4 regions of the Methylobacterium sp. Leaf106 genome follow, and region 2 is predicted to be linked to each of the others. Evidence: predicted binding sites of a transcription regulator. Region 2 holds the regulator's gene; each other region holds the start of a gene.
The links. The regulator PhoB, encoded in region 2, activates phosphate uptake and scavenging genes when phosphate is short. The targets are predictions, from matches to a motif close to TGTCATNNANCTGTCAT.

Region 1: the regulator PhoB is predicted to act here: its motif matches at 4,434-4,450, upstream of ASF34_RS14390 (ceramide glucosyltransferase).
Region 3: the regulator PhoB is predicted to act here: its motif matches at 3,110-3,126, upstream of ASF34_RS03575 (UDP-2,3-diacylglucosamine diphosphatase).
Region 4: the regulator PhoB is predicted to act here: its motif matches at 3,312-3,328, upstream of ASF34_RS05975 (DUF1045 domain-containing protein).

What each region holds. Positions count from the first base shown of each region.
Region 1 covers NZ_LMNB01000023.1:560,007-567,760, forward strand. Annotated here, with positions in the region: gene ASF34_RS14370 (YqaA family protein) at 1-484, opposite strand, end outside; tRNA gene ASF34_RS14375 (tRNA-Leu) at 628-714, shown strand; gene ASF34_RS14380 (glutamine amidotransferase-related protein) at 758-1,456, opposite strand; gene eat (ethanolamine permease) at 1,732-3,108, opposite strand; gene ASF34_RS14390 (ceramide glucosyltransferase) at 3,205-4,365, opposite strand; gene ASF34_RS14395 (histone deacetylase family protein) at 4,528-5,427, shown strand; gene ASF34_RS22810 (hypothetical protein) at 5,563-5,844, shown strand; gene ASF34_RS14400 (TetR/AcrR family transcriptional regulator) at 5,955-6,548, opposite strand; gene ASF34_RS14405 (efflux RND transporter periplasmic adaptor subunit) at 6,650-7,754, shown strand, end outside.
Region 2 covers NZ_LMNB01000012.1:628,833-636,586, forward strand. Annotated here, with positions in the region: gene pstA (phosphate ABC transporter permease PstA) at 1-121, shown strand, start outside; gene pstB (phosphate ABC transporter ATP-binding protein PstB) at 168-986, shown strand; gene phoU (phosphate signaling complex protein PhoU) at 1,079-1,804, shown strand; gene phoB (phosphate regulon transcriptional regulator PhoB) at 1,895-2,596, shown strand; gene ASF34_RS10700 (calcium-binding protein) at 2,819-5,743, opposite strand; gene ASF34_RS10705 (hypothetical protein) at 6,103-6,348, opposite strand; gene ASF34_RS23090 (hypothetical protein) at 6,554-6,724, shown strand; gene ASF34_RS10715 (DUF3320 domain-containing protein) at 6,860-7,754, opposite strand, start outside.
Region 3 covers NZ_LMNB01000001.1:718,864-726,617, forward strand. Annotated here, with positions in the region: gene ASF34_RS03560 (NADP-dependent methylenetetrahydromethanopterin/methylenetetrahydrofolate dehydrogenase) at 1-53, opposite strand, end outside; gene ASF34_RS03565 (D-2-hydroxyacid dehydrogenase) at 284-1,222, opposite strand; gene ASF34_RS03570 (aminotransferase class V-fold PLP-dependent enzyme) at 1,331-2,539, opposite strand; gene ASF34_RS03575 (UDP-2,3-diacylglucosamine diphosphatase) at 3,173-4,000, shown strand; gene ASF34_RS03580 (glycosyltransferase family 4 protein) at 3,997-5,067, shown strand; gene ASF34_RS03585 (ribonuclease HII) at 5,187-5,813, shown strand; gene ASF34_RS03590 (PA0069 family radical SAM protein) at 5,800-6,933, opposite strand; gene ASF34_RS03595 (VOC family protein) at 6,930-7,265, opposite strand; gene ASF34_RS03600 (hypothetical protein) at 7,481-7,754, shown strand, end outside.
Region 4 covers NZ_LMNB01000004.1:87,782-95,535, forward strand. Annotated here, with positions in the region: gene phnE (phosphonate ABC transporter, permease protein PhnE) at 1-59, opposite strand, end outside; gene phnD (phosphonate ABC transporter substrate-binding protein) at 102-1,028, opposite strand; gene phnC (phosphonate ABC transporter ATP-binding protein) at 1,058-1,861, opposite strand; gene ASF34_RS05970 (DapH/DapD/GlmU-related protein) at 1,954-2,580, opposite strand; gene ASF34_RS05975 (DUF1045 domain-containing protein) at 2,592-3,257, opposite strand; gene ASF34_RS05980 (endonuclease domain-containing protein) at 3,503-4,519, shown strand; gene ASF34_RS05985 (hypothetical protein) at 4,533-5,243, shown strand; gene ASF34_RS05990 (ATP-binding protein) at 5,240-7,754, shown strand, end outside.

The DNA.
Region 1 (7,754 bases), on a different contig from region 2:
ATACGCCGTAGCGCTTCAGAAGCCCAGCGAGCAGGAAGAAGCGCGCCCCGCGGGTGATGAGCGAGAGCAGGACGAACCAGAACAGGTCGTAATGGGCGAAGCCCGAGGTGATCGTCACCAGCTTGAACGGGATCGGCGTGAGCCCCTTCAGCAGGATCACCCAATGCCCGTACTGGGCGTAGGAGGCCTGGAAGCTCGCCGCCTTCTCGTTCAGCCCATAAAGCGAGAACAGCCAGACCCCGATGGAATCGTAGAGCAGGGCGCCGATGGCGTAGCCGAGCAGCCCGCCGGCCACCGAGGACAGGGTGGTGATCGTCGCGTAGAACCAGACCTTGTCGGGCCGGCTCACCGCCATCGGCACCAGCATCACGTCGGGCGGGACCGGAAAGAACGAGCTCTCCGCGAACGCCACCGCACCGAGTGCGTAGGGAGCCGACGGCTTGCCCGCGAGCGCGAGTATCCACTCGTAGAGGCGGCGGATCATGAAGGGCTTCTATCCGAAAGGGGAAGGCGCGAGGCCCTTTGAGCACAACCCGGCCGGACTGGCGAGCCGGAACCGTAGCGGCGAGGTTTCCCCGCAAAACCCCTCTGGCCGTCCGGGCGATCCTGTGCCATGAGGCGGATGTTGCGGGCGTGGTGGAACTGGTAGACGCGCCGGACTCAAAATCCGGTTCTGGTGACAGAGTGTCGGTTCGATTCCGACCGCCCGCACCAATCGCCCCTGCGACGCGGCCCGTGAGCCAGAGGCGGGCAACCCCTATCTCGATTGCAGGAAACGGCGGATCCAGCCGCCGACGCGAGCAGCATCGCTCTCGCCGCGCAACGAGGCGACGGCGGCTGCCTGAAACGCCTCGTCGTGGGGCAGCGTGGGCTGGTGCCCGGCAATCAGATCCGTGGCGTAATCGGTCTCGAATTCCGGATGGACCTGGAACGAGATCGCCCGTCGTTCGGGGTAGGACAGGATGCCGTAGGGCGTGAAGGCGTTGCCGCCGAGGATGCGGGCATCCGCCGGAGGAACGACGACCTGATCCTGATGGATCGCCGGGACCGAGACGCGGCGCGCCTCGTCCATCCATTCCGCGCGTTCGAAGACGTCATAGGTGTGGAGGCCGATGCCCCAGCCCTTGGCCGATTTCTCCACCGTGCCGCCGAAGGCCGCCGCCAGGATCTGGTGTCCGAAGCAGAGCCCGACGAGCTTGGCACGCCCGTCGACCTCGCGCAGGAAGCTCTTGAGCGGCGCGATCCACGGCAGGTCGTCATAGACGCCCGCCGCCGATCCCGTCACGACGAACGCATCGAACGCCTCGGGAGAGGTGGGAAACCGCCCCTCCGCCACCGGGAGGATCGTCACCTCGGCAGGGTCGCCGAGGAGCCTCTCCACCATGCGGCCGTAGGACGGGTAGGATTCGGCCAGGCGAGCGGGCGGTGCGCCCGCCTCAATGATTCCAATCTTCATCGCCGCCTTATGGCCAAGAGAGGGGATCGATGCGAGCCCTATGCCCTCAGATCCTACTTGATTGGATTTCTGAGCGAATACTCATGTCGACGTCGATCATCCGCCAAAGGCGATCGTCCAAGCAGACCGCCTCATCCTGAGGTGCCCTTTGCTGGAGCAAAGGGCCTCGAAGGAGCCCTCCAGAAACCAAAGCGATCCCTGGAAGGCTCCTTCGAGGCCGCTACGCGGCGCCTCAGGATGAGGTAAAGTCTTGGAAAAACGTCTCGATTAGCTCCTCAGATGACCGGATCGAGCGTGGTGACGGGAGCAGCCGCCACCGGCCTTGCCAGGAAATGCGAGGCGGCGACCGCGACCACCATCACGGCCAGGAAGATCGCGAAGATCATCGGATTGAAGACGACCAGGGCGATGAAGCAGATGCCGGCCATGGCCAGAGCGAAGGCGGGGGCGACGGGGAAGAACGGCGCCCGGTAGGGACGGGCGAGGTCGGGCTCGCTGCGGCGCAGCTTGAACAGGGCCGCCATGCTCATCCCGTACATCACCAGCGCGCCGAACACCGCCATGGTGACGATGCTCGCGGTGAGGGACTGGCCCGCGATCTCGATGAGGTTGTCGCTGTAGATGGCGGCGATGCCGACGAGTCCGCCGGCCACCGTCGCCACGTGCGGGGTCTGGAAGCGGGGGTGCACCTTGGCGAGGAAACCGGGCAGGTAGCCGGCGCGGCCGAGGGCGAAGATCTGGCGCGAATAGCCCATGATGATGCCGTGGAACGACGCCACGAGGCCGAACAGGCCGAGCCAGACCAGCATGTGCAGCCAGCCGCTCGACTCGCCCACCACCGTCTTCATGGCCTGGGGCAGCGGGTCGTTGAGGTTGCTCAGGGTGCGCCAGTCACCCGAGCCGCCGGCGAAGATCATCACGCCGAAGGCGAGGACGGTGAGCGTCAGCACGCCGGTGATGTAGGCGATGGGGATCGTGCGCTTGGGGTCCTTGGCCTCTTCCGCCGCCATGGCGACGCCCTCGATGGCGAGGAAGAACCAGATGGCGAAGGGAATGGCCGCGAACATGCCGCCGATTGCGGCGAGGCTGAATGTGGATTCACCGGCCCAGCCATGGGCGGCGAAATTGGAGAAGCTGAAGGCCGGGGCGACGACGCCCATGAAGACCAGCAATTCGGCCACCGCCAGGATGGTCACGAACAGTTCGAACGTGGCGGCGATCTGCACGCCGACGATGTTGAGGGTCATGAAGATCAGGTAGGCGCCGAGCGCCGCGTGTTTCGGGTCGAGGCCCGGAAACTGGACGTTGAGATAGGCGCCGATGGCCAGCGCTATGGCGGGGGGCGCGAAGACGAATTCGATCAACGTCGCATAGCCGGCGATGCAGCCGCCGATGGGTCCGAAGGCGCGCCGGCTATAGGCGAAGGGGCCGCCGGCCTGCGGGATGGCCGTGGTGAGCTCGGTGAAGCTGAAGATGAAGGCGACGTACATCGCGGCGATGAAGGTCGTCGTCACCAGGAAGCCGAGGGTTCCGGCGCTGGCCCAGCCATAGCTCCAGCCGAAATACTCGCCCGAGATCACGAGGCCGACGGCGATGCCCCAGAGATGGAAGGCGTTCAGGCCCTTATGCAGGCCGGTGGATTCGCTTTGCATGGTGGGTTCCCGTCATCGGCGAAGGCTGCCGTCGGGAATGGCCAAGCAAGAGTTTTGCCGCAAGAGAAATAGGGCGTGCGAAGCCCGTATCCGGCCTCACGCCGCCGTGGCGCGGGTGCGCAGGCGGGGCGTCTCCTTGGGGCGGATGTCCATGGCGTTGCCGCGCCAGACGATGGCGCTCTGCATCCAGGCGCTCGCCCACATGACGGGGAGGATCGCGTCGCGCAGGAGGAAGGCAAGGAGGAGCCGGGGAGAGCGGTGCCACCCGGCGCGGGCGGCGAGCGCGTATTCGGCCCCGTACCAGAGCATGGCCATGGCGACGACGCCGATCAGGACCGGAGCGTCCGGGACCGCGAGAGCCGCGATGGCGAAGGGAAGCACCGCGCCCGAGCCGATCTCGGGCGCGAAGAAATGCGGGAATGTCACCCGGCGCAGGCGCGCCCAGCGCACCTGCCGCGACCAGACCTCGCGGAACGTCCGAAATCCGAGGGGCTGGTCGAAGGGCGCGGCCACGAGATGCACCCGCTTGCCCGCCGCGCGCACGAGCTTGGTCGCCGCCGCATCCTCGGCGATCTCGGCGGCGAGCGCCCGGATGCCGCCCCGCCCGTCGAGGAACGGCTTGTGCCAGAGCATGCTCTTGCCCTGAGCGAAGCCGAGGCCGAGGCTCTCGCCGGTATATTGCCAACGCGCCTGGAGCGTATTGAGGAAGGCGCATTCCAGTTCGGCGAAGAAGCCGTGCGGCCTTGCGCCGATGGGCGTGGAGCAGACGAGGCCGGTATCGGGTCGCCACGAGGCTTGCAGCCGCTGCAGGTAGTCCGGCGGCATCAGGACGTTGGAATCGGCGAGCACCACCCAGTCGTGGCGGGCCGCCTCCCAGCCCCGCACGCAATTGTTGAGCTTGGGATTGTCGCTGATCCGCTCGTCGCCGACGATGAGCCGCGCCGGCACCGCCGGATGGGCCGCCATCAGGCGGTGCAGGAGCGGGACGATGGGATCGCGGCCATCGGCGACGCAGAAGATCAGCTCGTAATCCGGGTGGGCGAGATGGAAGCCGCGCTCCAGCATCTCCTCGCTGAACGCTTCGAGACCGCAGACCGGGCGCACGAGGGAGATCGGCGCGGCGCTGGGAAAGCTCGGCGTGCCGCGGTTGCGGCCGATGCGCCATGCGGCGATGGCGATGCTAAGACAATTGACCAGGGTCAGCGCGGCACAGAGCGAGAGCGCGACGATCGCGCCGGTCTCGATGCTGCCGATCATGCCGTGCTCCTCCGGGCATCCGCCGCCTGACGGAACCAGCCCCTGCCCGAGGCCGTAACAGGCAGGCTGTTTCAGTCGTATGACAGCAATGCGGAGTCGATCGGCTCCTCGTCGCAGGGAAGAGGCCGGTGTGACCGAGACGTGGCAGATCGCCGACGCGACATGATTCCACCCATCGTCGTCCACCCCGCCTATCAGGCCGTCCTGCCGGACGGGCACCGGTTCCCGATGCGGAAATACGGTCGCCTTGCCGAAACGCTGGCGGAGCTCGGCCTCGCGCCTTCCGGTTTCGTCAGGCCGGAGCCCGCCGATGCGGCCCTCCTGAAGCGCGCGCACCGCTCGAATTACGTCGATGCGGTCCTGTCCTGTTCGGTATCGCGGGAGATCGAGCGCGAGATCGGCCTTCCGGTGGATGAGAGCGTCGTCGCCCGCTCCTGTGCCTCCGCCGGCGGCACCCTCGCGGCGGCGCGGCTCGCGCTGGTCCATGGCCTCGCCGGCAGCGCCGCCGGCGGCAGCCACCATGCGCGGCGGGAGACCGGCGCAGGCTTCTGCGTGTTCAACGACGTCGCGGTCGCCGCCCTGGCGCTCCAGGACGAGGGCACGATCCGCCGGGCGCTGGTGGTCGATTGCGACGTGCATCAGGGCGACGGCACCGCCGATTGCCTCGCCGGCTCGCCGGACCTGTTCACCTTCTCGATCCACGCCGAGAAGAACTATCCGACACGCAAGATCCCCGGCGACCTCGATGTGGGCCTCGTCGACGGCGTCGACGACGCGGCCTACGCCGCCGTCCTCGGCGCGTATCTGCCGGGCCTCCTCGACGGGCTCTCGCCGGACATCGTGTTCTACAATGCCGGGGTCGATCCGCACGTGGACGACAGGCTCGGTCGCTTGGCCCTCACCGATGCGGGCCTCGCCGCACGGGATCGCTTCGTCGTGGGAGAAGCGCGCCGGCGCCGCATTCCCCTCGTGGCGGTGATCGGCGGCGGCTATGCCACCGATATCGACGCCCTGGCCGCCCGCCACGCCCTCGTCTTCCAGGCCATGGCCGCCCTCGCGTGAACCCCCGGTTGCAATCGGTTGTCGATAAGGCGGCCGCCCTTGGCGAGTCTGCCTATCTTGAGCATTTGCCCTCTGCCATGCTGCCGGGGGTATCCATACGCGCGATCGGTATGGATTAAGCATCGGCGAATGAACATGCGCATCATCTATTGCTCGGTTGTATTAATTGCGTCCCTTGCGCTTGGCGGCTGCAATCAAGGATTTAGCGATGCAGATATTGTTGCTGCAAAGAAAAATATTAAAGAAGAATTTGAGAAAAATGCCGGCTTAACCGTATCTGATGTCACATTGATAAAAGAAAGCAGCAACAAACTGACGGGATTTATGAAGGCAAGGTATATGGGTCATGAAATTATGAAGTCATGCTCAGCCACCATGGCTGAAAAGGGCGGCACATATCTTTGGAAATGCGAATAGAAAGGTATTTATATTCCGTAGCGCGCTGCGCGACGTTTCTTCGCACTACTTCGCACTATTATGTGCGAGGTGCATAAAAGCTGGTGTCTGAATGGGTATGCCCTCGCGGATCAAGGCGTCCCGCACGCTTCCGGCGGGATCTCGCCTTCGGTCACGCAGCGTGCCACCTTTTCGAGACCGTCGAAGAGCCGCTCCAACTGCGCGCCCTCCATGGAATGGAAGCCCAGCGTCCGGGAGATCAGCAGCCCCAGCGTCGAGAAAACCAATGCCGCACCGATTCCCGGACAGGTCTCGATCTTTTCCAGGGCGGCGAGCCGCTCGCTGAGGAAGGCGTTGAATCCGGCGAAGGCCTCGGGATTCTCCGCCGAGGCCAGGAGGAAGGCCCGCGGGAACCCCTCTTCCTCCGCATAGACCTGCCTCGCATGGGCGATCAGCGCGAGGGGGAGGGCCGAGGGGCCCGGCACCTGCTCCGCTTCGAGCTTGGCAATGCCCTCCTTGACCTCCTTCAGCTTGCGCTCGGCCATGGCCGTGATGAGCGCTTCCTTCGAGGAGAAATGGTGGAGGACCCCGCCCTTGCTCAGGCCCGCCTCGGCCGCCACCGCGTCGATGGTCAGGGTGCGCGTGCCCGCGCGACGGATCAGGCTTTCGGCCGCATCGAGGATGACGCTCGGCCGATCCTCCCGCCGTGTGCGCGGCTTCGCCATGTTCACACCCTAAAAACCGTCTGGACGGTCGGTAAGATAACCGATAGACAGGCGCTTCGATAGAGCTTTTGCGGGATGGGGTCACAGTGTCTGGTCCGACCATGTCCATTCGACGGTACCGAGGCGCCCGGACGGTGGCCTGCCTCGGCTTCGCCGCCCTGGCCTGCTTCCCGGCGCAGGCGAAGGACGAAACTGCCCAACCCGGCCCGACTTCCTCGAAAAAGAACCTCGCCACCGTCCGCACGGCGAAGGCCGAGCGCAGCACCATCGCGGCCGATCTCGTCTTCACCGGCGACATCCAGGCCCAGTCGCAGGTGAACGTGGCCTTCCGCAACAACGGCAAAATCGCCGTGCGTCTGGTGGAAGTGGGCGATCACGTCACCGCCGACCAAGTTCTGGCCAAGCTCGATCCGCAGGAGCAGCGGGCCAACCTCAACAACGCGCAGGCCGCGCTGACCTCCGCCGAGGCGCTGCTGACCCAGGCCAAGGTCAATTTCAAGCGCCAGGAGATGCTGCTCTCCAGCGGATACACCACGCGGCCGAGCTATGACGACGCCGAGCAGCAGCTCCGCACGACCCAGGCCTCGGTGGAATCCGCCAAGGCGGCCCTGGGCACGGCGCAGGAGCAGTTCTCCTATACCGACCTGAAGGCGGGCGTGGACGGCATCGTGCTCAGCCGCAGCTTCGAGGTGGGCCAGGTGGTCCAGGCCGGACAGACCGTTCTCACCATGGCCGAGGACGGGCCGCGCGACGCGGTGTTCAACGTGTTCGAGGCGGTGCTGGCGACCCCGCCCGAGAGCAAGCAGGTGGAGATCACCCTCCAGGCGGACCCGAAGGTGCGGACCGTCGGCACGGTGCGGGAAATCTCGCCGAGCGTGGACGCCGCCTCCGGCACCGTGCGGGTCAAGGTCGGCTTGAAGGACACGCCCGCCGCCATGTCCCTCGGGGCCATCGTCATCGGCACCGGCAAGTTCAGGCCGCAGACGGCCATCGTCCTGCCCTGGTCCTCGCTCTACCGCTGGGAGAACGGCCCCGCCGTGTGGGTGCGCGATCCGGCCAGCGGCAAGGTCGCCCCGCGCAACGTGACCATCGACCGGTATTCGCCCAACACCATCGCCCTGTCCGGCGGTGTCGAGCCGGGCGAGGAGGTGGTCGTCGCCGGCATCCAGTTCCTCCGGCCGGGCCAGACCGTCGCCGTCGCCGAGG
Region 2 (7,754 bases):
CCTCTCGCCCTACTCGAACTGGCAGCAGCTCGCCTGGGCCGGCGCCCTCCTCATCACCGCCACGATCCTCGCCCTCTCGATCGTGGCCCGCTTCGTCATCAAGAGCGAGCGGGCGCGCTGACCCCGCGCCCCCGTCCCATCCAGCCCTCGACAAGGACACGCACCCGATGAACGCCGCTCCCGCGATCACGCAAGCTCAGCTGACCGGCCGTCACAAGGCCGACGAGCAGGCCCCCGTGCGCATCGCCGTGAAGGACCTGAACTTCTATTACGGCTCGTTCCACGGCCTGAAGTCGGTCAACCTCAACTTCCACGACCGCCAGGTCACCGCGCTGATCGGCCCGTCCGGCTGCGGGAAGTCGACCCTCCTGCGCACCTTCAACCGGATCTACAGCCTCTACCCCGAGCAGCGCGCCGAGGGGCAGATCCTCCTCGACGGCCAGAACGTCCTCGACGCCAAGGTCGATCTCAACGAGCTGCGCTCGCGCATCGGCATGGTGTTCCAGAAGCCGACGCCGTTCCCCATGTCGATCTACGACAACGTCGCCTTCGGCCTGCGCCTCTACGAGAAGCTGCCCAAGGCCGATCTCGACGTCCGCGTCGAGGAATCCCTGCGCAAGGCCGCCCTCTGGGACGAGGTTAAGGACAAGCTCAAGCAGTCCGGCATGGGCCTTTCCGGCGGCCAGCAGCAGCGCCTCTGCATCGCCCGCACCGTGGCCCAGCGTCCCGAGGTGATCCTGTTCGACGAGCCGACCTCGGCCCTCGACCCGATCTCCACGGGCCGCATCGAGGAACTGATCGAGCAGCTGCGCTCCGAGTTCACGATCGTCATCGTCACGCACAACATGCAGCAGGCGGCACGCATCTCGCAGTTCACGGCGTTCATGTATCTCGGCGAGCTTGTGGAGTTCGGCCCCACCACGCGGATCTTCATGAACCCCGAGAAGCGCCAGACCCAGGACTACATCACCGGCCGCTTCGGCTGAGCCCGCCGGGGCCGCGTTCCGCGGCACCGGACCCGATCCCGATCCTACGCGATGCAGGCCGCCCGAGGCGGCCTCGGTCGAGGAGTGCGAGCATGCCCAACCACATCGTCAGTTCCTACGATACGGAACTGGAAAACCTGCGCCGCTCGATTTCCGAGATGGGCGGGATCGCCGAGAAGATGATGACCGATTCCGGCAACGCCCTGGTGCGCCGGGACGTGCCCCTGGCCCAGGCGGTGATCGGCGCCGACAAGCGCCTCGACGCCCTCCAGCACGAGATCGAGGAGCGGGCGATCCTGCTCATCGCCAAGCGTCAGCCCCTCGCCATCGACCTGCGCGAGACGGTCTCGGCCATCCGCGTCTCGAACGATCTCGAGCGGATCGGCGACCTCTCCAAGAACGTCGCCAAGCGCGTGGTGGCCATCGCCGAGCAGATCCAGCCGCAGAAGATCGTCATCGCCGTCCAGCACATGGGCGACCTGGTGCAGGAGCAGCTGAAGGACGTCCTCGACGCCTATGCGAGCCAGGACGTGAAGGCCGCCCTCGACGTCTGGGAGCGTGACGACGCCATCGACGCACTCTACAACTCGCTCTTCCGCGAATTGCTGACCTACATGATGGAAGACCCGCGCAACATCTCGTTCTGCACGCACCTGCTGTTCTGCGCCAAGAACATCGAGCGGATCGGCGACCACACCACCAACATCGCCGAGACGATCCACTACCTCGTCACCGGCACGAACGAACTGGCCGAACAGGATCGCCCGAAGAACGACGCATCGAACTACGCCACCGTGTCGTTGCCCGCCAGCGCCTGACCGTCCCTCCGGTCGGGCCATTCCGGCACGATCGTCGCGCGGCCGTCCCGTGCGTGACGGGACGGCCGCCCTCACCCTGAAAACACCCGCATGAGTACGCGCATCCTGATCGTCGAGGACGAGGAGGCCCTCACCCTTCTCCTCCGCTACAACCTCGAGGCGGAGGGCTTCGTCGTCGACACCGCCGCCCGCGGCGACGAAGCCGATCTGCGCCTTCAGGAGCAGGTTCCCGACCTCGTCCTCCTCGACTGGATGATGCCCGGTCTCTCCGGCATCGAGTTGTGCCGCCGCATCCGCGCCCGGCGCGAGACCGAGCGGCTGCCGGTCATCATGCTGACGGCGCGCGGCGAGGAGGGCGACCGCATCCGCGGCCTCGGCACCGGCGCCGACGATTACATCGTCAAGCCGTTCTCGGTGCCGGAACTGCTCGCCCGGGTCCGCGCGCTCCTGCGCCGGGCCAAGCCGAGCCACGTGGCGGACCTGCTCATCGCCGGCAATATCGAACTCGACCGCGTCAGCCACCGCATCCGCCGCCAGGGCCGCGAGATCCATCTCGGCCCCACCGAGTTCAAGCTCCTCGAGTTCCTGATGCAGAGCCCCGGCCGGGTGTTCTCGCGCGAGCAGCTCCTCGACGGGGTCTGGGGCCACGACGTCTATATCGACGAACGCACGGTGGACGTGCATGTGGGCCGCCTGCGCAAGGCCATCAACCGCCCGCGCCAGAGCGACCCGATCCGTACCGTGCGCGGCTCCGGCTATTCCTTCGACGAGATGTTCTCGACGGACGAGTGAGAGCGGGTCCGGCTTCGCGCCGCTCCGCCTGGAACGAGCGCCCGGATCTCGACGACGGGAGGTCGCCGCGGCTGCGGGCTGCCACCGGGCAACGAGGCCGGGAGTTCGACCCCGGAACTCTTTACGGGCCGCTTCGGCATGATCTCGGGGGCACCATGGGGCCTGAACGTCCGAGCAGCCCTGGCCGAATGAGTCTCATTCGGCCAGGGCGTGTCGGGACGCTTACGCCAGCAGGAAATCGAGGTGCGTCAGCGTCGCCTTATCGTGGTTGTCGATGATGGCGAACTGGACCACCTTGGCCGTGGTGCCGCTGCCATCGGCGTCGTAGGACAGGGCACCGGTGTCGCGATTGTAGAGAATGCGGTCGTCCGCATCGATCTTCGCGCCGGTCACACCCAGGTCCTTGAACGCCGCCGCGAGGTCATCGGCCGAGAGCGCCGCGAAGATGCTCTTCGAGAGCTGGATCGTGTCGATCCCGGCCGAGAAATCGGTGATGTGGTCGATATTGGTCGCGCCGAGCTTCGTGCTGAACACGAAGGTATCCTCGCCCGCCAGACCCGTCAGCGTATCCGCCCCGAGGCCACCGTCGAGATGGTTGGCGCCGGCATTGCCCTTGAGCACGTTGAGGAGCGTGTTGCCGGTGGCGTTGAGGTTGCCGGTGCCAGTCAGCGTCAGGTTCTCCACGTGGGAACCCCCTAGCGAGAAGGACACCGACGCCTTGACGAGGTCGATGCCGGTGCCGTCGCTCCCCTCCACGGCTTTGTCGCGAATGTTGTCGACGATGTAGGTGTCGGAGCCGGCACCGCCGATCATCGTGTCCGCGCCCGTCTTACCGTCGAGGACGTTGACGCCGGCATTGCCCCTGAGGACGTTGTCGAGCGAGTTGCCGGTGGCGCTGAGATTCTCGGTGCCGGTCAGCGTCAGGTGTTCCACGTAGGAACCCCCGAGCGAGAAGGACACGGATGCCTTGACGAGGTCGGTGTCACCGCCGCCGCTCACTTCGACGGCTTTGTCGCCGATATTGTCGACGATGTAGGTGTCCGATCCCGCGCCGCCGGCCATGATGTCGGCGCCGGCCTTGCCGTCGAGGAGGTTGGCGGCGGCATTGCCGGTGAGAGTGTTGGCGAGAGCGTTGCCGGTGCCGTTGAGTGCAGCCGTGCCGACTAGCGTGAGGTTTTCGACGTTGGCCGCCAAGGTCAAGCTGATGGACGAGCGGACGGCGTCGATGCCGCGATCGGCCGCCTCGACGACAACGTCGCCGGCATTGTCGACGACATAGGTATCATTCCCCGCATACCCGGTCATCGTGTCGGCGCCGCCCTTGCCATCGAGGAGGTTGGCGCCGTTGTTGCCGACAAGCGCCTGAGCGAACTCGTTGCCGGTGAGGTTCATCGCGCCCGTGCCCGTCGCTTTCGCCGTGGCCAGGGTCTCGATCGCCTGTCCGGCGGCGAGGACGTAGCTGACGCTCGTCTTGACGGTGTCCTGCCCGGCATCCTTCGCTTCGAAGACGCGATCGCCGGATTGATCGACGACGTAGGTGTCGTTGCCGGCCTCGCCGTACATCCGGTCCGCACCGAGATGACCGTCGATGTCGTCGTTGCCGGCGCCGCCGTGGATCGTGTTGCTCATGACGTTGCCCGTGAGACGGTCGTTGAACCTGCTGCCTTCGAGGTTCTCGATGCTCAGGAGGCGATCCTTTTCCGCCCGGATCGTCGTTATGACGGGAGGGGGGGTGACGATGCCTCCGGGGCCCTCGCCGGGGTAAGGGTCCGGTTGGAACACGGTCACCTTTTCGGGGACGATCTCCTGCCAGCCCTGCAAATCGAGGGAGACGGTCACGCCAACGGTCGCCGACTTGTAGCTCGCCGTGTCGCTGCCGGCGCCGCCATCGAGACGGTCGTTGCCCGCACCACCGTCGAGCACATCGTTGCCGGTGCCGCCGAGCATGATGTCGTCGCCACCCTTGCCGTAGAGGGTATCGTGGCCGTCACCATTGGCGCCGAAGACCGTATAATCGATGTTGCCACCGCCGCCCTTGAGCGTGTCGTTGCCATCACCCCCGATAAGCGTATCGTTGCCGGCGTAACCTTCCAGCGTGTTGGGCGCCTTGTCATATGTCGGGTGATCGATCTCGATCGTCCTCCCGATCGAGTCGGCGACATCGAACTTGTGCTGGCCGCTCGTCAGCTGTCGCAGGGTATCGACGGCCTTTTCAAGGTTTGTGACCCCTTTTTGTGGGTAAAAATACTCATTCAGCCAGCTGTTTTCCTTATCGTTGAATTGTTGTTCCAATCCGCGGCTCGTAAAAAGACTTTTTATAACGTCGTAATTTGTTATATCGCGGTCATAATAGTGTCCGGGGGCGCCTGGGATTGGTACCGCGGGCGTCAAGGCAGTGTCCATGAGTTTATGGTCCGCCGATCCTTGCGCACCAATCACAATTTCCTGCTGGTATGTTCGAAGGCCGCCCGCCTCACCGTTATCGTACCAAACATCGAGGAGAACATTGCCATTGATTAAATAGACTTTGGCACCGATTTTGTCCTGATCGGAATGTTTTGCAAATTCTAAAACTTCATTCTTATACGAGGCGACTGTTTCATGCAGTGCATTGATTCCCGCATTCAGTGTCTCCTTGAAGTCACCCGATGTCGCGCCGTCTTCGATCTCGCGAATGACGTTGATCCGAGCGGCGAGCGCAGACAGGAGGGCTGGCATGACGAGCCCGGCGTCGGCACCCGGCTTCCCGGCGAACTCGATCGCCATGGAGAGCGCATCGGTCGATTTATCGATCGCCAGGGATCGATAATCAGCGTGCTTTGGATCGGAGGGGCTCGTATTCATGTATTGGTCGAGATGTGATTTCGACGCCTGAGCAAGCGACGAAATCTCCATCTTATTATCGTAATTGATACCTTCACCGAGCTGATTGATTTCCGCGAGGATTTCATCGCCTTGCCGAGAAAGCAAATCGAGCTTCTGATCCATTCCTTCAAGAAATGCCTGCGTCGGATCCTCTTCTTCGCCAAAGACCGCCTTTAACTCGCTTGGAATTTCGAGGCCGGGAATCATGCCAATCAGATTGACGGCTGTATTAGCGATTGTCAGAACATCGCCGAAATAGCCAAGCGTCTTTCCGTTGCCCATTGTAAGTTTCCCCTCGGTAAAAAATTCTAAGGGCAATTGACCATTTTTCGACCTTCCGCATAGGGGCGGACGCTATCCAGGTGACCGAAACCCTTGGCGCAGCGTCTCATCGCGTCGCGTGTCGCTACGATGTTGCTGTTTAGTCTGTCCCCGCGCCGGCGAGATGCACGAGCGTCGGCTTTGAAAACTTCCGCAATCGGATGTCTCAGGATTCTCGCGTCGGAGGCGAAACGTCGGCTTCGGGCCGAAACGTCAGGGTCCCCTCGCCACCCGGCTCTGACCCTCAGGTCGGGACCATCCGTCGGCTTCCCACGGCTGGAGGGTGCGGGGGAGGGCGGAGACTTCCCGTCGACGCCGGCTCAGCGGTCGAAGCGTCGCATCGAACGGCTGTCCCGCTCGGCGTTGCGCCGGGTCCTGTCATCCGCTCTGGCCCGGTCGCGCTGGACCGTCTCCATACGCCGGAGCGTCTCCGTCTGCTCGCGGTGCGCCCGCGACAGGTCGCTCACCGCGTTCATCGCACGCACCCGGTTCGCATCCTGTGCTCGTGCGTCGAAGGACCATGCCGCGAGCAGAAGGGCGAGGACGGCTGAGGTGGGGCGGGGCATCGGGCCGGGACCTTCGGGCAGGAGAAGGGTGGATCGGGCGTGCTGCCCGACATGCATCATAGTGCGTTAAATGCAGGGCTTCGCAGGATAGTGTGCATTCCATGCGCGGGCTGCATGAGTGGTATTTGGCGTTTGGTATACCAGCAAGGCGGGGAGGCTGTCATACATGCTGCAACGCAAACGCATCGCCCCGAGGAACACCGATATGACCGCTCTCATTCTCACCGCCGTCGCCGTCGCCGCTGCCGCCAACATCTCCCTGGTGGCCTTCGTCGCCGATCGCCTGACCCCCACGACCAGCACCTCCACCGTCACGGCCGGTGAGCTCGTCCTCGTGAACGACAACGCTCCCGAAGCCCTGAAGCTCGCAGCCTGATCCACGTCGCACGGCTTCACAATCACCGCCATCGGCCCCGCCTTACCAGGCGGGGCTTTTGTCTGTCGCGTACCGCCATAAACCCCGGCGCATGGCGGTCGAAACGGGGGTCGCGTGGCGGTCGATCCGCCTGTCTCATCCGACGGGTTTCGGGGCCGATGCTTCGCTCTCCCGCGCCAGCGAGGCGGCCTCGGCGAACCGGGCGCGGACCGCCTCGCTCATCCGGCCGAGGCCCAGCTGCGCGGCCATCCGCCCCTCGACGCCGGGTGCCGGATCGAGGTCGCGGGCGAGGCCTGCGAGCTCCTGGAGCGGGATGTCGGCGGGGGCTCGCCCCTCTCCTTCAGCCGGCCGGAACCTCACCGGCCCGGCAGGGGCGGCCTCCGGCCAGAGCACGATGCGGTCGCCCTCGCCGGTATGGGGGCAGCGGGGATCGACGGCCCCCAGGGCGCGCTGGCGCAGGCGGGCCGTGATCCGGGCAAAGCCATGGGCGCGCAGGAGGCGCTCGGCGAGAACGTCAGCGAAAACAGGACCTTCGCGCGCGACCACCACGGCCGCCATCGCCGCCAGCGTGGCCTCGTAACCCACCTCGTGGAACCGCGCGGCATCGGGAGAGAAGCCCGACAGGTCGGCGGGTTCATAGAGGCCGGGGGGCTCCACCTGCGGGATATCGGGGGCGGCCGGCGCGATCACGACCGGCTCCGGCTTCGCCCTGTCGGCGTCGAGATCGGCCCGCAACGCCGTGTCGAGCCGGTCGAGGGCGCCTTGCGGATCGTTCCACCAATCGGTGCTCCAGACCCGGTGGATGCGCCATACGAGGTCGGTGAGCACCCATTCGCGCAGACGGTCACGGTCGCGCGCGGTCGCCGCCCGGTGATAGGTCGCCCCGTCGCATTCGACGCCCGCGAGGTAGCGCCCCGGAGCGTCGGGATGGACGATGCCGAGGTCGATCCGAAAGGCGGAAACGCCCACTTGCGGCACGATTCTCCACCCCCGCGCGGCCAAGGCCGCCATCACCGCGCCCTCGAACGGC
Region 3 (7,754 bases), on a different contig from region 2:
AACACGCTCGGAACGGTATCGGTATCGAATTGGAACAGCAGCTTCTTCGTCATGTCGTTTCCTCTGCCCGCGTCGCTGCGCGGTTATCGTATGATTGGCGAGACTGCGATGAGCCGCGCGATGGTGTGCTCCGACATTCCGCAGTGTCGGCGGCCCGTCATCCAAACACCCCGGCGGCACAGCCTCGATCAGCGCCCGGCGATTTGGATTTCGGGCTCCGCTCCACGGCCCCGGAGGGACGTCTTCGTCTCCGAGCCGGGTCTCCACGTATGGAGCCCGATCCTCACACCACGTTCTGCGGCTTGCCCGCAACATAGGCCTCGACGTTGTCCACGAGCTGGTCGGCCAGGATCTGCATGGCCTCCTTGCTCGCCCAGGCCACGTGCGGCGTGACGATGAGGTTGGGCAGGTCGAGCTCGCACAGGATGTTGCCGTTCTTGGGCGGCTCGGTCATCACCACATCGAATCCGGCGCCACCGATCGTGCCGGCCTTCAGGGCCTCGGCAAGAGCCTCCTCATCGACGAGGCCGCCACGCGCCGTGTTGATCAGGATGGCGTGTTTCTTCATCTTGGCCAGCTGCTCGGCGCCGATCATGTTCCGGGTCTCCGGCGTCAGCGGCGCATGCAGGGTGATGACGTCGGATTCGGTCAGGATCGTCTCGAAATCCACGAGGCCTTCCTGCGGGAACACGTCGTAGGCGATGACCTTCATGCCGAGCGCTTCCGCCCGCTTGGCGATGGACTTGCCGAGCGCGCCATAGCCGACGATGCCCAGCGTCGAGCCGGCGATGTCGTGGATCGGATAATCGAAGTAGCAGAACTGGGTGGACTTCGCCCAATCGCCCCGGCGCACGGAGTTCGCGTAGGGCACGATGGCGCGCCGCAGGGCGAACATCAGGCCGATCACGTGCTCGGGCACGGTGTTGAAGGCGTAGTTGCGGATATTGACGACCGTGATGCCGAGTTCCTTGGCGACGGCCTTGTCGACGACATCGGTGCCGGTGGCGGCCACGGCGATGAGCTTGAGGTCGGGGAGCTGCTTCAACGTCTCGGCGCGCATGGGCACCTTGTTGATCAGCGCGATCTCGGCCCCCTTCAGGCGCTCGACGATCTCCTCCGGCGTCCAGGTGGAGTCGTACTCGGTATATTCGTGCGGGAAATTGAACTCACGCACCTTGGCGTCGAGGGATTCACGATCGAGGAAGACGATTTTGTGCGCCATTGGAACCCTCAAGCGACGTTCCGCGCCGAGCGCGACGTTACGCGATACACGCTTCTATAGACGATGCCCCGGGGCCGGCGAGATGCCGGCCCCGGGAAACAGCTTCGATCAGGACTTGGCGAGGGGGTTCTCACGCAGGTAGCTGGAGGCGGCGGCGACGCCGGAGCCCGGCTGCACCTTCACGCCGTTGTCGAGCATGGCCATTTCCGCGCCGGCGATGGCGCCGAGAAGCGAGAGCTCGTTCAAGTCACCCACGTGGCCGATGCGGAACACCTTGCCGGCCACCTGGCTCAGACCCGCGCCGAGGGCGAGGTTGTAGCGCACGAAGGCGTGCTTGATGATCGCGGCGGCGTCGACACCCTCGGGGACGAGGATGGCCGTCACCGTGTCCGAGTTCCACTTGGCTTCCTTGGCGCAGGTCTTGAGACCCCAGGCCGCCACGGCCTGGCGGGTCGCCTCGGCGAGTACGGCATGGCGGTGGTAGACGTTCTCGAGACCTTCTTCCCGCAGGCAGGCGAGTGCCTCGCGCAGGCCGTAGAGAAGCGGCAGGGCGGGGGTGTAGGGGAAGTAGCCGGCGCCGTTCTGCTTCTGATGGTCGGCCCAGTCGAAGTAGACATGCGCGAGACGGTCGTTCGGGCCCGACGAGGACTCGGCGGCCTTGAGCGCCTTCTGGCTGACGCAGATCACGCCGAGGCCGGCGGGGAGCATCAGGCCCTTCTGCGAGCCGGCGATGGCGCAATCGACCTTCCACTCGTCGGCGTAGAACGGCAGCGAGCCGATCGAGGACACGCCATCGACGAAGAGAAGTGCCGGGTGGCCGGCCGCGTCGATCGCCTTGCGCACGGCACCGATGTCGCTGGTGACGCCGGTGGCGGTCTCGTTATGGACCGTCATGACGGCCTTGATCTCGTGGTTCGTGTCGGCGCGCAGGGCCTCCTCGATCCGCTGCGGGTTCGCACCCGTGCCCCACTCTTCTTCCTGAACGATCACGTTCAGGCCCAGACGCTGGGCCATGTCGATCCACAGGTGGCTGAACTGGCCGAAGCGCGAGGTCAGCACCGTGTCGCCGCGATGCAGGGTGTTGGTCAGTGCCGATTCCCAGATGCCGGTACCCGAGGCCGGGAACAGGAAGATCGTGCCCTCGGTCGAGCCGAACACGGCCTTGGTCTCTTCGAACAGGGGCTTGGTCAGCGTCGGGAAATCCACCGAACGGTGATCCTCGGAGGGAACGATCATCGCCCGCTGGACGCGGTCGGGGATGTTCGTGGGGCCCGGAACGAACAGATGGTTCCGACCCGGCCGTCTCGTTGCCGCCATGTTGTGTCTCCGGTTCTTCTTCGGTTCGCGCGCACGCATCGTGCGACGCTGGGATCGAATACGGTGGTCCGAGGTCGCGATCCGGCCTGATGGGCAGCCGGGACGGTTCCTAAGCTTCGGGAAAGAAACGGCGGCGCTGCCAGGAGGCCCGGCTGCCGCGCGTCCGTCTGGAGGAGAAGGCACGGTCCACGATCGTCGGCGGAAGGCGCGAGGCCCGCCTCGTGCCATCACCGATGACTGCGAGTTCCGGAGCGCTCGACGTGACTGCCTTCGACTGGATCAAGCCTCTCTCCGTTGGCCGGGGCGCGCGAATACCGCACACTCCCAGGGCCTTGGACGTCGTTTCTCACCTCGTCGGCAACCTTGATTCCGCCTCGCATGGGCTCCGGACACGCGCTTTCCAGCGCGATCCGGTGGGTCACCTTGATCGGGACTATGCCGGGGTTCGCCACCGAAGGAAAACGCAAAAAACTTCCCGGCCACTCAAAAAATTTGTCGCGCAGTGCAACATCCGCGCGATGCGGTTGAAGTAGTCGCATTGCAAGGCGAGCCACGGGGCGAGACAGCGCACGTCATCAAACTGATACGGGAATCCGGTTTGGCTCAATGCACCGAAGCCGTTCGGAGTGGGTCGTGGGCGAAGATACAGAGAAGACGATCCGCGTGAGGACGCTCTTCCTGTCCGATATGCATCTGGGCACGAAGGGCTGTCAGGCAGGATTGTTGCTGGAATTCCTGCGGGATTACGATGCCGACGAGATCTACCTCGTCGGCGACATCGTGGACGGGTGGCAGCTCAAATCGGGCTGGTTCTGGCCGCAGAGCCACAACGACGTGGTGCAGAAACTGCTGCGCAAAGTGCGCAAGGGCTCGACGCTGATCTACATCCCCGGCAACCACGACGAGTTCCTGCGCGATTATCTCGGCATGACGTTCGGCGGGATCGAGGTGGTGGACGACCGGATCCACGTCGCCGCGGACGGCAAGCGCTACCTCGTCATCCATGGCGACCAGTTCGACATGGTCGTGCGGCATGCCAAATGGATCGCCTTCCTGGGCGACGGGGCCTACACGTTCGCGCTCTTCATCAACACGCATCTGAACACGATCCGGCGTCGCCTCGGCCTCGCCTATTGGTCGCTGTCGGCCTGGGCGAAGCTGAAGGTGAAGAACGCCGTCAATTTCATCGGAAAGTTCGAGGAGTTGCTCAGCGCGGAGGCCAAGCGCGTGGGCGCGGACGGTGTCATCTGTGGACACATCCACCATGCCGCGCACCGGCAGATCGCCGGGCTGACCTATCTGAACACCGGGGATTGGGTGGAATCCTGCACCGCCATCGTCGAGCATTACGACGGCACCATGGAGGTGCTGCATTACCCGAGCGTGTTGCGGGCGCGGGCCGCCGCGGAAGAAGCGGAGCGCAGCGCGGTCACCGTCGGTCCGGCGCGGGCTGTCGCGTGAGGCTGTTGATCGCCACCGATGCGTGGCACCCGCAGGTCAACGGGGTCGTCCGCTCTCTCGAGAACATGGCGGCGGCGGGCCAGGAGCTCGGCTTCGAGACCGTGTTCCTGACCCATCAGGACTTCGCCTCGGTGCCGCTTCCGGGATATCCGGAGATTCGGCTGTCTTATGCGACCAAGGGCAAAATCGCGCGCCTATGGTCGGATCTCGCCCCGACTCATGTCCATGTGGCCACCGAGGGGACCGTCGGTTACGCGACCCGGCGCTATTGTCTCGCCCATGGTCGCCCTTTCACCACAAGCTATCACACGCGCTTTCCCGAATACCTCGCCGCCCGTGCGCCCGTTCCCGAAAGCTGGAGCTACGCCTGGCTGCGGCGCTTTCACGGCGCGGCGAGCGGGACGATGGTCTCGACCCCTTCCCTCGAGCGTGACCTCGCCTCACGCGGATTCGGCAACCTGATGCGCTGGACGCGGGGGGTCGATACGGACCTCTTTCGCCCCGCTGGGCCGGATGACGTCCCGCCCGATGCCCTGGTCGGATTGTCCGGACCGTTCTTTCTCTTCGTCGGCCGGCTGGCGGTGGAGAAGAACGTCTCGGCCTTCCTCGATCTCGACCTGCCGGGTACCAAAATCGTGGTCGGAGACGGCCCTGACCGGGCACGCCTCGCCGGCCTGTATCCAAAGGCCCGCTTCCTCGGCACCCTGACCGGCGCGGCGCTCGCCCGCATCTACGCGGCAGCGGACGTCTTCGTGTTCCCGAGCCTCACCGACACGTTCGGCATCGTCCTGCTCGAAGCCCTCGCCTGCGGCGTTCCCGTGGCGGCCTATCCGGTCACAGGCCCCCTCGACGTCATCGGCGGAACCGGTGCCGGAATCCTCGGACCCGACCTGCGCGAGGCGGCGCTCGCCGCCCTGTCGATCCCCCGCGAGCGCTGCCGCGCAGAGGCCCTGCGCTACACCTGGGGCGAGAGCGCGCGCCAGTTCTTCACCAACATTTCGCTGGCTCACGGCACAGGTCTTCCCACGCCCCGGCGCCGGGCGTTCCGGGCGGCAGCTGCGGTGTAGCCCGAAGCCGTGGCGATGACCTTCCGGCCTCCTCGTCCAGAGAGTTCGGCCACGCTCACACACGTTTCTCACCCAAATCCCAGTGACCGGTCTTTGGGTGAGGTATATCCAATGGTCCAATGACCAAACCATTCGCCGACCCCGTCGCCAGCACCCTCCCCGCGCTCATCGGCTGCGACGAGGTCGGGCGCGGTGCCCTGTGCGGCCCCGTGGTCGTGGCGGCGGTCTGGTTCAATCCTGCCGTGTTCCCGGCCTCCGTGCTGGCCTGCCTCGACGACAGCAAGAAGCTCGACCGGGCAACGCGCGAGCGCCTGACGCCTCTGATTCGCGAACATGCCGAGGTGGCGGTGGCGGCCGGGTCACGGCAACTCGTGGACCGGATCAACGTCCGCGCGGCGACCCTCGACGCCATGCGGCGAGCGGTGGAGAAGCTCGGCCTCGAAGCGCCCGTGGCCGTGGATGGGCGCGATGCCATCCCCGGCCTGTCCCTGCCGTGCCGGGCGGTGATCGGCGGCGATCGGCTGGTGCCCCAGATCGCGGCGGCCTCCATCGTCGCCAAGACCTTGCGGGACGATCTCATGCGGGTTCTGGCCGGCCGTCATCCGGCCTATGCCTGGGATCGCAATGTTGGCTATGGCACCGCGGCTCATCTCGCCGGTTTGGCGAGCCTCGGCCGCTCCGCGCATCACCGGGTGAGCTTCACCAAGCGTTTCGCTTCCTTCCCCGCTGTCGTCACAACAGGCTGAGCTGTGCCCCGGACGCCGCTGTAGGATCGAAGAGATCCGTGCGCAGGGAGATGCGCTCATCGGCATAGCGGAGGCGTTGCTTCGCCAGCCGCATGCGCTGGGCGATGAGATCGGCATAGGCGCCGCTGCCGGTCATCCGCCGGCCGAAGGTCGCATCGTAGGCCTTGCCGCCACGGGCCTCGCGCACGAGCGACATCACGTGCCGCCGGCGCCCCGGATAATGCTCGGCGAACCAGTCGTTCACGAGGTCGTCGAGTTCGAGCGGCAGCCGCAGCAGGACATGGCGGGCCTCGACGGCACCGCATTCCCGCGCCCGCTCCAGCACCGCTTCGATCTCGTGGTCGTTCAGCGATGGGATGACCGGGGCCATCATCACCATGACCGGGATGCCCGCGCGGCTGAGCTGACGGATCGCTTCGAGGCGCCGGTCGGGATGGGGAGCGCGCGGCTCCATCCGGCGGGCCAGGACAGGGTCGAGGGTCGTCACCGACATCGCCACCTTGACGAGACCGAGCTCCGCCATCGGCGCCAGGATGTCGATGTCCCGGGCGACAAGGTTCGATTTCGTGACGATCCCCACGGGATGGCGGAAGCGCGCCAAGACGCCGAGCACGGCGCGGGTGATACCATGGTCTCGCTCGATCGGCTGATACGGGTCCGTGGCCGTCCCGAGGGCGATCGTCTGCGGGACGTAGCCCTTCGCGGAGAGCTCGCGCTCCAGCAACTCGGCCGCGTTGGCCTTGTGGAACAGCTTCGTCTCGAAATCGAGGCCGGGGGACAAGCCGACATAGGCGTGGTTGGGCCGGGCGAAACAGTAGACGCATCCGTGCTCGCAGCCGCGATAGGGATTGATCGAGCGATCGAACGGCAGGTCCGGTGACGTATTCCGCGTCAGGATGGTGCGTGCGTGCTCGGGCCGGTCTTCGGTGCGCAGGCGCTGGGCGGCATCATCCGAAACCCAACCGTCGTCGAAGGCCTCCCGCCGGGCCGGTTCGTAGCGACCGCAGGGATTGGCCGTGGCCCCCCGCCCCTTTCTCGCATCCGCCGACAGGGTGCTCCCCCCAAGCCGCCGGTCGCGCGTGTCGAACGCCTCGTCACCCCCGTGCCCACCGGCCTTCACCGCTCGGACCACACAGCCAGTTCCGTTCCCGCCGGGTCCTTGAAATGGAAGCGGCGACCGCCGGGAAAAGCGAAGATCGGCGCCACGATCGTGCCCCCCGCCGCCTCGACCCGTGCCTGCATCGCTTCGAGATCTTGCGCATAGAGTACGGGCAAGGGCACCGCCTTCGCCGCGTCGGCATCGAACCCGCCATCGAGTCCCTCGTCAAAGGCGGCATAGCGCGGCCCGTAATCGACGAACCTCCAGCCGAAAGCGTTCCCGTAGAAGGCTTTCACCCGGTCGATTTCACCGCCCGGCAACTCGAGGTAATCGATCTTGCCATCCTGCCGCATGCCTTGCTCCCCATCCGTTTCGACGACGTGACGCAGGGACGCCCGGCGCGTCGCGCGATACCCCTCCGTTCGGGTCGCGAACATATCAGGAACATTCAGGATGTCCCTGCCCTTTTTTAGAGCAATCGACGGGTTATGCCTGCGAGGCGCGGGTTCTCGTCGTTGTTTCGGCGCCATCCGGCTTTCTCCGGGCCGAAAATACGGTATGCGCGCGCATGATTTCGGCTCTGATCCATGTAGCGATGCCGGTCGGCCCCGATGCGGTCGACCAGCTCGCCGATACTCTGGGGGCTCTCGTCGAGGGTGTTGCCGCCGGGCTCGTCGGCGACGCGGTCATCATCGCCCCCGCCCATGATGCTGCGATCGATGCCGTGGCCGAGGCCACGGGCGCGACCTTCGTCGTCCGTTCGGGCGGTACGCCGCCCTGGTCGGAGGGGGCGAGGGCCGCGCGGCGGGAATGGGTCCTGTGCCTCGAGGCCGGTGACGTGC
Region 4 (7,754 bases), on a different contig from region 2:
TAGGCCCCCGCCAGGGCGGAGGCCCGGTGCGGGGGCAGAGGCGTGATCCGCTCAGGCATCGGTCGTTACCGGCGTCGCCGCGTGGATCGGGACAGGTCCGGTCAAGATTTGCGGCGCTGGTCGTCGTTGAACTTCAGCATCTCGATGATCGGCTGGTAATCCTTCAGGGTCACGGCGGTGAAGCCCTGGTCCTTGCCGTCCGAGAGCCGGTCGAACGCCGCCTTGTCGGCCGTCGGCATCGCCACGAGGGCGTCGCGGATCTTCGCCTTGAGGTCGTCGGGCAGGCTCGCCAGCATGGCGAAGGGTCCCTCGGGCAGGAAGTCGGACTTGAACACGACCCGGAAATCGGCCTGCGTCAGGGGCGTCCCGTCCGGCTTCTTGAGCATGCCCTTGGCCGCCATGCGGGTCACCATGGTGTCGGTATCGGTGTTGTAGAGGTTAGCGGCCGCATCCACCGTGCCCTGGACGAGGGCGAGGACGGCGTTCTCATGGCTGCCGGCATAGACGGTCTTGCCGAAATGCGCGTCGACCGGGTGGCCGGCCTTGTGCAGGAAGAAGCGTGGCGCCTGGTTGCCGGAGGTGGAGTTGGGGTCGACCAGGGCGAGGTTCTTGCCCTTCAAGTCTTCGATCGTCTTGTAAGGGCTGTCGGCGCGCACGTAGATCACCGAGTAGTAGCCCGAGGCGCCGGTGTCGTGCTTCTGGTTGACGATGGGCTCGATCTTGACGCCGGTCATCACCGCGCGGGCGAAGGAAGCGGGACCGTAGAAGGCGAGCTGGGCATTGCCGGCGCGCTGGCTCTCGATCACGGCGGCGTAGTCGTTGGCGATGCGCAGCTTCACCGGCACGCCGAGGGTCTTCGACAGGTAGGCGGTCATCGGCGCGTAGCGATCGGTGGTGCCCGACGCGTTCTCGGCCGGAATCACCGCCAGGGTCAGCTCGGGATAGGCCGCCTTCCAATCCTGCGCAGCGGCCGGGACGGCGAGGAGGGCGAGCGCGAGGGCTCCGGCGAGGGATCGACGGGTCAGCATGGGGATCTTCCGGATGGGGTGGTGAGGAATCAGGCGACGAGGGCGGTGGGATAGACCCGGGGCGGCGCCGACGCGGCGGGGGCGTCGAGGACCTCGCCGGCCTCCAGCCCGTAGAGCTGGCGGGCGACATCCTCGGTGAGGTCGGCGGGCGCGCCGTCGAACACGAGGCGTCCGTCGGCGAGACCGACGAGGCGGTCGCAATAGCCGCGGGCGAGGTCGAGGGAATGCAGGTTGCACAGCACGGTGATGCCGTGGCGCCGGTTGGCCTCGGCGAGCGCGTCCATGACGATGCGTGTGTTGCGCGGGTCGAGGGAAGCCACGGGCTCGTCGGCCAGGATCAGGTCCGGGGCCTGCATCATCGCCCGCGCGATGGCGACGCGCTGCTGTTGTCCGCCCGAAAGCTGGTCGGCCCGGTGGCAGGCGAAGTCGCCCATCCCGAACTCGTCGAGGGCGGCCAGCGCGAGGGCGCGCTCGCGCTCGGACCAGAGCTTGAACAGGGAGCGATGCCGGGGAACCTCCGAGAGCCGGCCCATCAGCACGTTGCTCAGCACGTCGAGGCGACCGACGAGGTGGAACTGCTGGAAGATCATCGCACAGCGCGCCCGCCAGCGCCGCAGGTCGCGGCCACGCAGGGCCGTGACGTCGAGGCCGTCGAACAGGATGCGGCCGCCCGTCGGCTCGGCGAGGCGGTTGATCATCCGCAGCAGGCTCGACTTGCCGGCGCCCGAGCGCCCGATGACGCCGACGAACTGGCCGCGGGGAATGGCGATGGAAACGCCGTCTACCGCGCGGCGGTCGCCGTAATGGCGGGCGAGACCTTCGAGGATCAGCATGCGGGGGTCCAGTGTTTCATGTCGAACGCCGGTAGACCTACTCTGCACGACAGAAGAATGACTATTCTCCGGCTAACCAATTGTTGGAACTATTATGCCTCGCCCTCGTGACGCTCCAGGAAAGCTTCGATCGACAGGGAGCGGAAGTCCGGCAGTGCCCGGCGAAGGCGCGCATGGTCCCAGTCCCACCAGGCCAGCGCCTGCAGGCGCTCGGCGACCGCCTCCGGGAACCGGCGACGCACGACGCGGCCGGGGTTACCGACCACGATGGTGTAGGGCGCGACATCCCGCGTCAGGATCGTGCCCGCCCCGACCACCGCCCCGGTGCCGATACTGCGACCGGGCAGGATGACGGCGCCATGACCGATCCAGACATCGTGGCCGATGGTGACGGGTAGGGCGCGGCGCCGGGCGAAGAAGGCCGGCTCGTCCTCCTCGCCCGGCCAGTAGGCGCTGGCCCGGTAAGTGAAATGGGATTGGGAGGCCCGCTCCATCGGGTGGTTGCCGGGGTTGATCCGCACATGCGAGGCGATGGAGCAGAACTTGCCGATGGTCGTGTAATTCACCTGCCCGTCCTCGACGATGTAGGAATAGTCGTCGAGGCTCGTCTCGCTGAGGCGCGTGCGGGCGCCGACCTCGGTGTAGCGGCCGAGGCGGCACCGGGAGAGTTCGGCGGTCGGGTGGACGGCCGGTTCGAGGCCGAGGCGATCGGAGACCATCGGGGTTTCCTTCAGGGCGAGAAGGGCAGGCGGCGCAGGAGGCGGAACGGCGCCGTGCCGTCCTGGACGACGACGCTCACCGCATCGATCACCAGGTCGGGCAGGTCCGCGGCGGCCTCGGCCAGCAGGGGCAGAGCGGTCGCGCGCTCTTCCGGGGCAAGGCGGCCGGTCAGGGTCATGTGGAAGCGGAACGTCTCGAACACGTGCGGGTAGCCCCAGCGCTCCAGCAGCGCCCGGCCCCGGGGATCGAGGCGCTCGGGGCGGCGGCGGGCGCGCTCAGAGGGGGTGAGGGGCGCGCGCAACGGATCGAGGGCGCAAACGCACTCGGCCGCGAAGAGGCCGAGAGAGGGCGGGGGCGCCTCCGGCACCAGGGCCATGAAATCCCCGAGGCCGGCGACCCGCAGTGGGCCGACGGACAGGGGGCTCCGGTGCGCCGCCAGGGCCGCGGCCGCATGGAGGAGATCGGCTTCGGTCGCGTCCGGGGCGAGGCGCATCGGCGCCTTCAGGGTGGCGTGGAACCCGTAGACGCGCGGCTCGGCCGTGTTGGCCGCGAGGATGGCCCGGAGCGCGTCAGGACCGGGCGCCGGGCCGGCTCCCAGGATCGCGTCGCCGAAGGCGGCGAGCGCCGAACTCGGAGCAGGGGTGAAATACAGGGCGTATCGGGCAAGGTCGTCCAAAGGAGCTTTTCCTCGGCTGCGCGCGACGGGCCGAAGACCTCATAGGTCGTCGCCCGGACGGTGATATGACAGGCCGGATGCCGAAGAAGAGAGGTCCGCCGTGGCCTGCCAGGCCTGATACTTCGTCACATGGGCGGTCGGGTAGCCAAGAAGGACAACCTGTGCTGGTCTGCAACCTTGACCGACGACAGGAGATCGAGGACGACCCGACGCGCGATGCACAGTCTCAGCGTAAGTCTCTCATCGTGAAAACGGCTGCCGCCTTTAGCGACAGGGCGAGGCCGCGCCTGGAGCGGACCGAACTCGCCGAACGGGTCTTCCGGCTGGCGCCGGGCCGTCGGCTCGTCGTCGTCGACATCGGTTGCGACGGCATCGCCCAAGCCCTCACCGCCGATGACGATCACGCCCGCGGCGCGTTCCTGCTCGTCACCGACGATCTGCGAACCGGTGCGGCGGTGCTCGACCGCCTCCTCGACGATCTCGCCGATCTCGCGCTCAGCCGCTGGCCGCATTGGCATGGGCGGGATGACGGCGGCCTCGCGGACACGGATCACTCTTTCGATCCGATCGTATCCGGTCCCTGGCTCAGGGCGGCACGGCGGCGGGCCGGCGCCGGCCACCCACCCCGGTTCCGCGAAGCCGCGCGGGAAATCCAGCTCGTTCAGCTGCTGCACGCGATCGACCCGTCCGGCGTCGTCCTGATCGGCGAGATCAATCCCGCATCGCCGGCCCGCGCCGCGCCGGTGATCGAGGCCCTGGAATGGTGCATGGGCCATGGTGCGGCCATCGTCATGGCGCTGCCGGCTTGGCCGCCCGATTCCACCCCCTACGATCGCATCCTCTACGGCGCCTGCGAGATCGCGGGCGAGCGTCCTTCGGTCGCCGAGCGCTTCCTCCCGCCGCGTTCGAAGGCCCATCCCGCCAGCGCGATCGAGCAGCGGGTGGAGACGGCCCTGCAGCAGGACGCCGAACTGCGCGGTCTGTTCTGCTGCAACGAACCCGTGCCCGTCGGCGGCTGGGGGCAGCCGCCGCGGGTCGACCTGCTCTGCCGCGCGCACCGCATCGTGGTGGAACTCGACGGACCCGAGCACCGCAGCGCTGCGAGATACGCCGACGACCGCCACCGGGACTATACCCTGCTGACGGCGGGCTACCTCGTGCTGCGGATCACCAACGAGCAGGTCGAGGCCGATCTTCGACGGGCCATCGAGAAGATCCGCTCCGTCGTCCGGCTCCGCAGCCTACCGATAGACGCGACATGAGGGGTTCGATCCGATGAGCCAGACGCCGACGCCGAAGCAGGCGCTGATCCTTTGGTGCCTGCTGGGCAAGCACGGCAGTGCCCTGCAGAGCGAGGTCGTGCCCAAGGTCGACGCCGCCGATCGCAGGGCATTGGTCTCCGGCCGGTACCTCTCCGAGGAGAAGCAGGGTCGCTCCATCCGGCTGACCGTCACGGACGGGGGCTGGAACTGGGCAGGCCAGCACCTGCGCGACCCGCTCCCTGCGAATTTCCGCGTCCTGCAGGACTGGCTGGAGCGGATCGACCGGCATCTCGCCACGACCGGCGAGACGCTGGCCGGCCTCATCGGCACGCCGGCGACGCCCGGGCCACGTCCTGCCGAGTCCCCCTCTGCCGAGTCCCTCCCTGCAAAGCCCACACGCAGCCGCACCGCAAAGGCGGCACCACCGGGTTCGGCAAAGCCAAGGAAGCTCACGAAGAAGCAGGTGCGCGCCCGCATCGAGGCCGCCTATCTCGCGCTCACGGAGGGGCAGAAGGCACAGGCCGTGCGCCTCAGCGCGCTGCGCGCGCATCTGAGCGAACTCGACCGCGCCACCGTCGATGCCGGGCTCGCGGCCATCCTGGCCGGTGATCCGACGGCGCGGCTGAGCCAGCTCAGCGATCCGAAGTCGCTCTCCGCCGATGAGCGCGAAGCGGCGTTCAGCCCGGCGGGCGAACCGTTCCACTTCATTTGGATCCAGTCATGAGCGACGCCCTCGACGCCCTGCGCCGGGTCGATTTCGATTGGGTGCGCACCCTCGACAGCGTGTGGCTCGACGTGGAGCCGACCGGCGGCCCGAACGATGCGCTCCCGCCCGGGATCATCGCGGATCTGCACAGGGAGGCGCCCGGTTCTGCCTCCCGCGCGATGGGGCGCGTGCTCATCGGCCCGTCGGGCGTCGGCAAGACGCATCTCGTCGGGCAACTCAGACGGGAGGCCTGGCGCTCGGGCAGCTGGTTCGTGATGCTCGACGTCCTCGGCCTGTCGGAGTTCTGGCGCAGCGCCGCGCTGAGCTTCCTCACCGCCATGCTGCATCAGATGCCGGACGGCCGGCGCCAATCCGACGCCGTGCTGGCCGGGGTGGCGCGCCAGTTCAAGGTCGAAAGGCATGTGGAGGAGGCATTCAACACCCCCGACGTCGACACGCGCAAGATCGTCGTCCTCCTCGTCAAGGCGTTGATGAGCGTCGACATGGGGAGCGCGCTCAAGCACCAGGACGTGTTCCGCGCCCTGTGTCTGCTGCGCTCGAACGATTTCGGCGCCGTGGGCCTCGCCCATGCATGGCTGCAGGGCTACGACGCCGACCCGGTCGCCCGCGCCGAACTTGGGTTTCTCCGCCCGCCGCCCACGCCGAAGGAACTCGTCGAGGGCATGTCGTGGATCATGAGCCTGAGCGGTCCGATCCTGGTCGCCGTCGACCAGATCGACGGTGTGATCGACGCCGGCCATTTTGTCGGACAGGACGAGTTCGAGGGAAGGCAGGGGCTGGCGGAGGTGCTCGCCTCCGGCCTGCTCGAACTCCACGATGTCCGTCACCGCGGCATGACGGTCATCACCTGCCTCCAGAACTCCTGGGAGCGGCTGGAGGAGCGGGCGCTGACGCCGCTGCTGCAGCGATACGTGACGCCCGTCCTGCTGCAGGGCATGAACGACCGGACCGCGGCGTCGGCGCTGATCCGCGCCCGGCTTGCCCCGGCCTACGCGGAAGCGGGATTCGAGCCCCCGTATCCGACCTGGCCTTACAGCGACGCCGCGATCGCGGACTCGGCCCGCTCCGGCATGATGCCGCGCACACTCCTGATGCGCTGCGACGCCTTCCGGCGCGATTGCCTCGCGCGAGGCGCCGTCACCGTGTGTGACAGCCTCGTCCAGGCCCCTGACGGGCATACGCGTGACGCGACCGCCGACGCCGTGTTCGACCTCGACCGGGCCAAGCGCAACGCCGACATCGCCGGTTTGCTCGACGAGGAGGCGGCCCTCGGGGAGATCCTGCGCACGGCCTTCGACCTCTACGCGCTCGAGGACGATCCGGACGATGCGCTCGACGTGGCGAGCAAGGGCGAACCCGACCAGAAGATCCCGCCTCTGCACGGCCGGCTGATCCTGATCGACCGAGACCGGAACGACCACGAACGGCATGTGTGCTACCGTGCCTTGCTACAGCCGAACGCCATCGCCTTCCAGGCGCGCCTGCGTGCCGCGCTGACCGCCTCCGGCATCTCGGCACGCATGCCCGACCGAAGCCTGGTGATCGTGCGCCGTGCCCCGGTGCCCGGCGGCGCCAAGACGAAGCAGTTGTTCGACGCCTTCCTCGCGGCGAAGGGCGTGCTGATCGACCCGGTGGAAGACGACCTGCGCACCTTCGTCGCCTTGCGCGACCTGCACGCGAGCTCCGCCGAGGAGGGGCGGCAGGACCGGTTCGAGGCTTGGCTGCGGGCGCACAGGTTCGTGCGCGCCACCGCCTTCTTTCGCCAGGCCGGCCTGGCGGAGTCGGGAGGAGCCGACATCCCCGTCCTCGCGGACGGGACGGACTCCACCGGGACCGTCGACACGAGTGCGACTTCCGTGGTGCGGATGCCGAGGGAGAACCCGGACGCGGCAAAGCCCCCGACGGCTCCTTCCAAGCCCGCTCCGACCGTATTGCCCGACGCCATCCCGGTCGGTCATCGCCTCACGCCGGACGCGCCGCCGGTGACGCTTCCGCTGCGGCTGCTGCCGCGGCACACGTCCATCATCGCCGGCTCCGGCTCGGGCAAGACGGTGTTGGTGCGCCGGCTGGTCGAGGAGGCCGCGCTCGCCGGCATCCCCGCCATCGTGGTCGATCCGAACAACGACCTGTCGCGGCTCGGCGATTCCTGGCCCGAGCGGCCGACGGCCTTCACCCCGGAGGATGCCGACAAGGCCGCCCGCTACGCCGAGCGCGTCGAGGTGGTGGTCTGGACGCCCGGGGTCTCCGCCGGCAATCCGCTGTTTCTGTCCGTCCTGCCGGACTTCTCGGGACTCGGCGAGGACGCCGACGAACGGGGACAAGCCGTCGAGATGGCGGCCGAGACCGTGGGGCCCCTCGCCGGTGCGAGGAAGACGATCCAGCGCGGCGTGCTGGCCGACGCGTTGCGCCTCTTCGCCGAGCGTGGCGGCGGCGGCCTCGCGGACTTCACCGCCTTGCTCGCCGACCTGCCGGACGGCGTGAGCGAGATCGGCGGCGCGACCAGGATCG